Pleomorphomonas sp. PLEO: one gene and its partner. The protein of the gene in region 2 interacts with the protein of the main gene of each other region in a pairwise test. Links are inferred from orthologs where the notes say so. Each region holds a gene or a part of one and is shown on either strand. Other genes may lie near its edges.

Evidence for each region. The genes of interacting proteins can lie anywhere in the genome.
Region 1: the proteins of secA (region 2) and secB interact in binary tests that used the Escherichia coli proteins (3 or more experiments, as listed by UniProt). The link is inferred for Pleomorphomonas sp. PLEO from one-to-one orthologs.

The regions. Positions count from the first base shown.
Region 1 is NZ_CP166625.1:581,486-584,435, reverse strand. It holds secB (protein-export chaperone SecB), read left to right. Parts: upstream 1-1,206; coding sequence 1,207-1,695; downstream 1,696-2,950. Other genes in the region: AB6N07_RS02455 (NAD(P)/FAD-dependent oxidoreductase), read left to right, coding at 2,755-2,950; AB6N07_RS02460 (carbon-nitrogen hydrolase family protein), read right to left, coding at 1,787-2,557; AB6N07_RS02470 (FxsA family protein), read left to right, coding at 568-1,074; AB6N07_RS02475 (Tim44/TimA family putative adaptor protein), read right to left, coding at 1-323. UniProt on the Escherichia coli protein: One of the proteins required for the normal export of some preproteins out of the cell cytoplasm. It is a molecular chaperone that binds to a subset of precursor proteins, maintaining them in a translocation-competent state.
Region 2 is NZ_CP166625.1:1,110,965-1,117,372, forward strand. What follows is about bases 2,821-6,163. They hold secA (preprotein translocase subunit SecA), read left to right. Parts: upstream 2,821-3,212; coding sequence 3,213-5,963; downstream 5,964-6,163. Other genes in these bases: AB6N07_RS04905 (peptidylprolyl isomerase), read right to left, coding at 2,821-2,851. Outside these bases: AB6N07_RS04890 (Flp family type IVb pilin), read right to left, coding at 1-2; 8-oxo-dGTP diphosphatase MutT, read right to left, coding at 112-534; bifunctional glutamate N-acetyltransferase/amino-acid acetyltransferase ArgJ, read right to left, coding at 663-1,904; more of AB6N07_RS04905, read right to left, coding at 1,970-2,820; iron-responsive transcriptional regulator RirA, read left to right, coding at 6,174-6,408. UniProt on the Escherichia coli protein: Required for protein export, interacts with the SecYEG preprotein conducting channel.

The DNA.
Region 1 (2,950 bases), 530 kb from region 2 along the record:
GCGCCGGCCATGAACCCATCAAGATCGAAGTTTCGGTCAGCCGAAGCGATCGCCCTGAGACCAGTGTTAGTGGCTCCGGCGGGGATTGCCTCATCGATGCGGGCGAATATCGCTTCGCGCGGATCGGGACGACCTTCGCGCGGCAGCGTCACCACATTATCGCCTGCCGGCGGTGGCTCGATGTCCGCCTTGCGGCCGGCGAACGGATCGAAAGGTGGCTTCTCGTTACCGGTGCGCGTACCCAGCACGCTCCTGAGGCGCCAGAAAATGACAACGGCAATCACGAGGAAGATGAGGCTGGTGAGATCGAGGAAGGCGTTCATCCGAGCATCGTTTCCCTCAGTTGGCGCCGGGAGGGCGCAGCATCGCGTTTCTGTCGTCTGCCTATGTAGGCGACGGCAGCGGCGAGGGAAAGACGGACATGCGGTGAATCTTGAGCGATTTCGAAGACAAGGCCGTCGCTTGCCTCCCGCTATCGCTCCGACCATATGGTACGGCAGTGACCCTTGCGCCCCGCTGACCGGGCGGCGCATCATGTCAAAACACGCCAAATGAACCGGAACCGCCATGCGTCTTTCGCCTTACCTGCCGCTTCTTCTCATCGCCTGGCCGATCGCCGAGATCGCCACGCTCGTTTGGGTGGGCGGTCACCTCGGCGTCATCAATACCGTCGGGTTGGTGCTACTCGCCGCATTCGGTGGCTTGGCGCTGTTCCGCTATGTCGGCTTCGGCCTGCTACGCCGGGTGCAAGTGGAGCTTTCCGGGGGACGGATGCCGACAGGTGCGCTGCTCGAGGGCTTTGTGGTGCTCGTCGCTGGCGTCTTGCTGATTCTGCCGGGCTTCTTGTCCGATGTTCTAGCCTTCCTGTTGCTATTCTCCCCGATACGGCGGTTGATCATCGCGTCGATCGCAGCACGCCTTACGGTGTCGACTATGTCTTCGAGCCGCCAGTCACCGGATGACGGTGTCGTCGACCTTGATGAGGATCAGTGGGAAAGGCGCGGCGGTGGCAGTTCGCCATGGTCGGATCGCCCTTCATTCCCTCCATCCGACCGTGACGGCGATCGGCCTTGATCTCATTCGTCAAGCCTGATAGCGCTCGGACCTGCGGAAAAATCGAGAAACGGCCTTCTGCTGCCGGTTCCACCAAAACACAGGGTCACCCTTGCGGGCGTGGTCGCCCCGGCTGGCCGGAGGAGTTCGAGAATGAGTTCGGTTCAGCCCGAAAACGGCGCAGCTGAAGCCCAGCCGTCGATGAGCGTCGTTGCCCAGTATGTCAAGGATCTGTCCTTCGAGAACCCGAAGGCGCCCGATAGCTTGCGGGCTCGCGAAGCGGCGCCGCAGATTTCCATCGGCGTCAACGTCAACTCTCGCCAGCGCAGCCAGAGCGAATACGAGATCGATCTTCATCTCGAAGCCAAGGCGGCGATCGGTGAGGAAGTGTTCTTCAATGTCGAGCTGACCTACGGCGGTCTCGTCACCGTGCAGAACGTGCCGGCCCAGCATCTGCACCCCTTCGTCAACATCGAGGGCCCGCGCCTTCTCTTCCCCTTCGCGCGCCAGATCATCGCCGATGCCGTCATTCGCGGTGGCTTCCCGCCGCTGCTGATCGATCCGATCGATTTCGTCGCACTCTACCAGCAGTATCTCTCCCGCCTGCAGCAGATGCAGCAGCAGCAGGGAGCTGCCAACTGAGGCACACGCCTCGAACCGACACGAACGGCGCGCCTCCGGAAGGGGGCGCGCCGTTTGTCTTTTCGCAGGATTGCTGCGCTATGGCCGCGGTTCAGGTCCTGAGATCGGCAAGATAGGTGTTCTCGGCACGGGAGCGGGCGTAGGCTTCCGGTTCTATCCGGGCAAAAAGCAGAGCCTCGTCCCGGGCGCTCGGCGCGGCAAGGATGGTGCCGTCGGGGGCTGCGATACGGGAAAGGCCCGCATAGGCAAAGTCACCATCACGGCCACAGTTGTCGACATAGGCGACGAAGATCTGGTTTTCAAAGGCGCGCACGGCGATCATGTGGGCGGCGATGAAATCGGCCGACCCGCTCATCGGCAAGGCCGTCGGCACCAGTATCGCGTCGACGCCGGCGCGGGCGAGACGGCGAACGTTCTCGGGGAATTCCACGTCATAGCAAATCAATAGACCCAGGCTCAGCCCATCCTGGCGAACGATGATCGTCGAGGGCGCCGCCGCGCGAAACCAGTGCCTCTCATAAGGGCCATAGAGATGGCTCTTGCGGTAGACCGCCCGGTTATCGCCTGAAACCCACAGCGCGCTGTTGTAGAGCGCGTCACCGTCGCGCTCGGCAAAGCCGGCGACGATGCCTAGGGAATGTCGGCGGGCGATCGCAGCGACGTTGGCAGCAAGCGGGCCGTCGGCCGGCTCCGCCAGAAGCGGCAGATCGGGGCCGGCGCCATAACCGACGAGGCCGAGCTCCGGCGTTACCAGGAGGCGGGCGCCGCTGGCCGCCGCTTCGGCTGCTGCCCGCTCCAACAGATCGAGATTGGCGGCGACGTCTGACGGGCGGGATTGCATCTGCAAGGCGGCAAGCAGCATCGGCGGCTCCACGGGAAGAGGCGAGATCGAAAGGCATACAGGCCAGGAAAGCACCACTCAGGCGGTTGGCGCTAGTGCTACAAATGCCCGTTTTATAGGCTTGCTTGGGAGCCTGCCGGACTGGATCGGCCGAGGTTTTGGCTTAAAAAGGGAGCAACGCTGCCGGTGATACCGGTATCTTTTGAGGAGCTTGAGTGATGGGTCCGCAGGTCGATCCCGTTTCGTCCGATATGGTCGTGCCGAAGGAAGCCGATGTCGTCATTGTCGGCGGTGGCATCATTGGCACCAGTTCGGCGCTTTATCTGGCCGAGCGGGGCCTCAAGGTGGTGCTGCTCGAAAAGGGCCATGTCGGCGGCGAGCAGTCGAGCCGCAACTGGGGCTGGGTTCGCCAAG
Region 2 (6,408 bases):
ATGCTGTCGCCTCTTCCTGTTCCGGAAACGTGGCGAGCGACCGGCGCGGCCGATCACCCATGCGCAGGCTCCATCTTAGCGGCAAAATTGTGATAATTTCGTATATGGCGGTTACAAAGAACGACTGGAAAGCGGAGATAGTAGATCCGTGAGATGTGGGATCAGCGGGGCATCGGCCGGTGGCATTGGATAGTCGCGCAGCTTGGCTGGGCGAACCCAGGCGATTGCCTGTCCCTCACGGCCGGATATTTCGCCTTCCCAGCGACGGCAGACGTAGAGCGGCATCAGGAGATGGAAATCGTCATAGGCGTGGCTGGCGAAGGTGAGCGGGGCGAGGCAGGCGTGCTTGACGACAATGCCAAGCTCTTCGGCGAGTTCGCGGATCAGCGCATCTTCCGGCCGCTCGCCGGCTTCCAGCTTGCCACCGGGAAACTCCCATAGGCCGGCGAGTGTTTTACCCTCCGGCCTCTGAGCCAGCAGGATACGTCCGTCGGCGTCGATCAGAGCGCAGGCAACGACCAGCACCATCTTCATCTGCCGCTCTCCAGACATTTGGTTGCCCGCATCCGCCTAAAATCCTGAAGATTTTTCCAGCGGATGCCTTGCCGCTTATCTCGACACATCTGCTTTTTTGAAAAGTCTGCAACTTTTCGGGCAGATGCTTAGCTGCGGTAATCGCCGTTGATGGCGACGTATTCCTTGGTGAGGTCGCAGGTCCAGACCGTGGCGCAACCCTTGCCGAGGCCTATATCGGCGCGGATGACGATCTCGTCCTTGCGCATCGCCGCCGAGGCGGCTTCCTCGGAATAGTCGGGGTCGCGCTCGCCGTCGACGGCAACGCGGATGCCGCCGAAATAGATGGCCAGACGATCGCGATCGGCCGGCTCGCCGGCCTTGCCGACGGCCATGACGACACGGCCCCAGTTGGCATCCTCGCCGGCGACGGCGGTCTTGACCAGCGGCGAGTTGGCGATGGCAAAGGCGATACGCTTGGCTGAGGCATCGTCGGTGGCGCCGGTCACATTGACCTCGATGAACTTGCGAGCGCCTTCGCCGTCGCGCACCACCATCTTGGCGAGGTCGGTGAGCAGGCCGTCGAGAGCGGCGCGGAAAGCGGCAAGGCGCGGGTCGGCCGGGTCGGTAATACGCGGCGCGCCATGGGGCGCCGCCTTGCCCGTCGCAAACAGCAGCAGCGTATCCGACGTCGACGTGTCGCTATCCACAGTGATCGAATTGAAGGACTGCCGTGTCCCCTTGCCGATGAGGTCCTGCAGCACCGGGGCAGCCAGCGGCGCATCGGTGAAGATGAAGGACAGCATGGTCGCCATGTCCGGAGCGATCATGCCGGCGCCCTTGGCCATGCCGTTGATCGTCACCGGTACACCACCGAGATCGACCGTGGCGGTGACCACCTTCGGGAAGGTGTCGGTGGTCATGATGGCGCGTGCGGCGTCGAGCCATGGCGCCGGCGCCATGCGGCCGGAAAGCTCGGCGAGCACTGCCTCGAACTTCTTGGGATCGAGCGGTTCGCCTATAACGCCTGTCGAAGCGAGGAACACCTCGCCGGCCGGCACGCCGAGAGCGGCGGCAACGTAGGCGGCGGAGGCTTCCACCGTCTCGCGGCCCTTCTTGCCGGTGAAGGCGTTGGCATTGCCCGAGTTGACCATCACCGCCCGCGCCTTGCCGGCGGGCAGGTTGGCGCGGCACCAGTCGACCGGCGCTGACGGGCACTTGGATGTGGTGAAGACGCCGGCCACTTCGGTCCCCTCGTCGAGGGCAACCAGCAGCACGTCGGTTCGGCCCTTGTACTTGATGCCGGCGGCGGCGGTCGCAAAGCGCACGCCCTTAAGGGCCGGCAGCTCGGGATAGGACTTTGGGGCGAGCGGTGACAGGTTTCCGGACATCTTCGGCTCTTCACGAGGAGATAGCGGACCCCGGCCGACGGGCGGCCGGGGCGGATAGGCGTCTATTACTTGGCGGGAGCCGGCGTTGCCGGGGCGGCGGCCGGATCGGCAGGCGCGGCGGGCGGCGTCAGGATCTCGATCTTGGCCTCGCCGCGCATCTTGGCGAGCGTCTCCTGATACTTGTCGCGCTGGACCATCTGGATCACCTGCTCGCGCACTTGGTCGAGGGTCGGCACTGGCTGGGTGCGGCGTTCTTCGACCTTGATGATGTGATAGCCGAACTGGCTCTTGACGGGCTTGGTCGACGTCTCACCGGGCTTCAGCGCGAAGGCTTCTGCTTCGAACTCAGGCACCATCTGGCCCTTGGCGAAGAAGCCGAGGTCGCCGCCGTTGCCCTTGGAGCCCGGATCCTGCGACTTTTCCTTGGCGATGGCTTCGAAATTGCCGCCATCGGCGAGCTGCTTCAGGATGGCATTGGCCTCATCTTCGGTCTTCACGAGGATGTGACGGGCGTGCACTTCTTCCGGCGGCGTGTAGCTTGCGATGTCCTTTTCGTAGCGGGCCTTGACGTCCTCGTCGGAGATCTTGCCCTGCAACTCGTCCTCGACATAGGTATTGCGCAGGGCCTGCGCTTCGAGGAAGGCCATACGCGCCTTGTATTTCGGGCTGTCGGCAGTGCCAGCCGCCTTGGCGGCGTCGGCCACCACATGCATGTCGACGAGCGCGTCGACCACCATCGAGCGGCGCTGTGCCTCGGGCACCTGAGCAAGCTGCTCGCCGAACACGTCGGTGGCCATCTGCACTTCGGTGGCAGTGATATCCTGGCCGTTTACGCGGGCCACCACGTCGTCGGCCGAGGCCGGCAGCACGGAAAGGGGCAGCGCGAGGAGAGCGGCGGCGAGAAGACCGAGGCGACCGCGAGTGCCGGTTGCGGGAGCAAAATTCATCGGGACGATCCTGTCTTCGGTCCGGCACCCGGGAGATCGGGCCGGCACCGTGATGGCAGCCCTATAGCGCGCTCGGCGCGCGGCGGCAAATTCTCCGTAACGGCGCGGACAAAAAAACAGCCTCTCGCCGTATCGCTGTGGGAGCGGTGCATCACCGAAGACCAATCGCATCGCGCGGTCGCGGGAAGCGCCGATTCCGGCCATCCGGGTGGGGCCAGCGTTGACATATCTCCGACCCCGCCATAGATGGAGCGTGGCTCGGCAGGTCGGGCGAACGGTTGGCCCAGAACCAAACGCTGGGCGTCGCCGCTTCCCTTTCCCGCACCTGCACACGGAATTCTGATCGAAGGGATGGGCTGCCATGGTCGGCCTCGGCGGATTAGCACGCAAGATTTTTGGTTCGGCGAACGACCGCCGCATCCGCTCCTATCGCCCCACCGTTGAGGCGATCGGCGCGCTCGAGGCGGAAATGGAGGCGCTTTCCGATGAGGCGCTTGCCGGCAAAACCCTCGAATTCCGCGAGAAACTCGCCGCTGGAACCGATCTGGAGACGCTGCTGGTTCCCGCATTCGCCGTTGTGCGTGAAGCGGCCAAGCGCGCCCTCGGTCAGCGCCATTTCGACGTGCAGCTGATCGGCGGCATGGTGCTCAACGACGGCGACATCGCAGAGATGAAGACCGGCGAAGGCAAGACGCTGGTGGCGACACTCGCCGTCTACCTCAATGCGCTGCCGGGCAAGGGCGTCCACGTCGTCACCGTCAACGACTACCTCGCCAGCCGCGACGCCGAGTGGATGGGGCGCGTCTATCGCTTCCTCGGTCTTTCCGTCGGTATCATCGTCCACGGCCTTTCCGATGACGAGCGCCGCGCCGCCTATGCCTCGGACATCACCTACGCCACCAACAACGAGCTCGGCTTCGACTATCTGCGCGACAACATGAAGTACGAGAAGGCGCAGATGGTGCAGCGCGACCATCACTACGCCATCGTTGACGAAGTGGACTCGATCCTTGTCGACGAGGCGCGTACGCCGTTGATCATTTCCGGTCCGCTCGAGGATCGCTCCGAGTTCTACAACACCATGGATACGTTCATCCCCGGCATTGCCGAGGATGATTTCGAGATCGATGAGAAGCAGCGCACGGCCATCTTCTCCGAGATCGGTACCGAGCGGATGGAAGAGCGTCTCCGCGCCGCGGGCCTCTTGAAGGGCGGCTCACTCTACGACGTCGAGAACGTCTCGGTTGTCCATCATCTCAATCAGGCGCTCCGGGCGCACAAGCTGTTCCAGCGCGACCGCGACTACATCGTGAAGGACAACGAGGTCGTCATCATCGACGAGTTCACCGGCCGCATGATGCCGGGTCGCCGCTATTCGGACGGCCTGCACCAGGCGCTGGAGGCCAAGGAGCACGTGCGCATCCAGCCGGAGAACCAGACGCTCGCCTCGATCACCTTCCAGAACTATTTCCGCATGTACGACAAGCTGGCCGGCATGACCGGCACGGCGTCGACGGAGGCGGACGAGTTCGCCGACATCTACGAGCTCGAAGTCGTCGAGATTCCGACGCACCGTCCGATCTCCCGCATCGACGATCACGATGAGGTCTATCGGACCGTCGAGGAAAAATACGCGGCGATCATCGAAACCATCCGCGTCTGCAAGGAGAAGGGGCAGCCGATCCTGGTTGGCACCACCTCCATCGAGAAGTCCGAACAGCTGGCTGAGCTTCTCATTAAGCGCGGCTTCCAGCAGAGCGATCCGGACGTGCTGATGGACGGCGACAAGCCGGTATTCCAGGTGCTCAACGCTCGCTATCACGAGCAGGAAGCCTACATCATCTCGCAGGCCGGCCTGCCCGGCGCCGTGACGATCGCCACCAACATGGCCGGCCGCGGTACCGACATCCAGCTCGGCGGTAACGCCGACATGCTGATTGCCCACCGCCTCGGCGACGTTCCGCCGGGACCGGAGCGCGATGCCCGCGAGGCGAAGATCCGCGAGGACGTCGCCCGCCTCAAGGAAAAGGCGCTCGCCGCCGGTGGCCTGTTCGTGCTCGGCACCGAGCGCCACGAAAGCCGGCGCATCGACAACCAGCTGCGCGGTCGTTCCGGCCGCCAGGGCGACCCCGGCCAGTCGCGCTTCTATCTTTCGCTTCAGGATGACCTGATGCGCATCTTCGGCTCCGACCGTATGGACGGCATGCTGCAGAAGCTCGGCCTGAAGGATGGTGAAGCCATCATCCACCCGTGGATCAACAAGGCCCTCGAAAAGGCGCAGCAGAAGGTCGAGGCGCGCAACTTCGACATCCGCAAGAACCTTCTCAAGTTCGATAACGTCATGAACGATCAGCGCAAGGTGATCTTCGAGCAGCGTATCGAGCTGATGACCGAGGAGAGCGTTGCCGACACCGTCGCCGACATGCGCCGCGAAGTGATTTCCGCCCTGGTGGCGCGTCATATCCCCGAGAACGCCTATGCCGAGCAGTGGGACGTCAAGGGTCTGCATGACGCGGCGATCGAGACGCTGAACGTCGACGTTCCGATCCCCGATTGGGCCAAGGAAGAGGGCATTGCCGATCAAGAGATCGAGGAGCGGCTCATCGCCGCCGCCGATGCCGACTTTGCCGCCCGTGAGGAACGCGTCGGCTCCGAGCTGATGCGCCGCGTCGAAAAGGCGATCCTGCTGCAGACGCTGGACAACCTGTGGCGCGAGCATCTGGCTCACCTCGACCACCTGCGCTCCGTGATCGGCTTCCGTGGCTATGCCCAGCGCGACCCGCTCAACGAATACAAGACCGAGGCCTTCTCGCTGTTCGAGGCGCTGCTCAACGATCTTCGCCGTCAGGTGACGGCGAACCTTGCTCGCGTCGAGATCCGGCAGGCGCCGCCCGAAACGCCGGCCTTCGACGAAGGGGTGCTATCGGCCCATCACGCCGATCCGGCGACCGGTCTCGAGCTGGAGCCGATCGGTATGGAATCGAATTTTGTTGCCGCGCCCGTCGAACGCGATCCCAACGACCCCGCCACCTGGGGGCACATCGGCCGGAACGAGCCGTGCCCCTGCGGCTCCGGCAAGAAATTCAAGCACTGCCACGGCCAGTTCGCCTGAGGGTTGGCCTACGCGTCCGGCCGGGAAGTCATCGACTTTCCGGCCGGATGAGGGCGTCGGTTAGACAATTCGTCGATATTGTTGCCCGAAAGGGCTGTCATAAAAGCTGATCAGCAATTGCACGAATTATGTCTGCCTGTGCAAAGGCGCATGCTGGATCTGAACGATTAATCTTGACTTTTAATGTCAACTCTTTAATCAGATGGTGTCATGCGCCTTACCCAAGCAACCAATTATTCGATCAGGGTGCTGCTCTATTGCGCGGTGAATCCCGACCGCCCGAGCCGCGTCGCTGACATCGCGGCCACCTTCGACATGTCGGAGACGCACCTGTTCAAGATTTTGAAGGTGCTGGTGGATCACAAGTTCATCGAGACCATTCGCGGCCGTCACGGCGGCCTGAAGCTCGGCAAGCCGGCCGAGGATATCAAGCTCGGCGACGTGA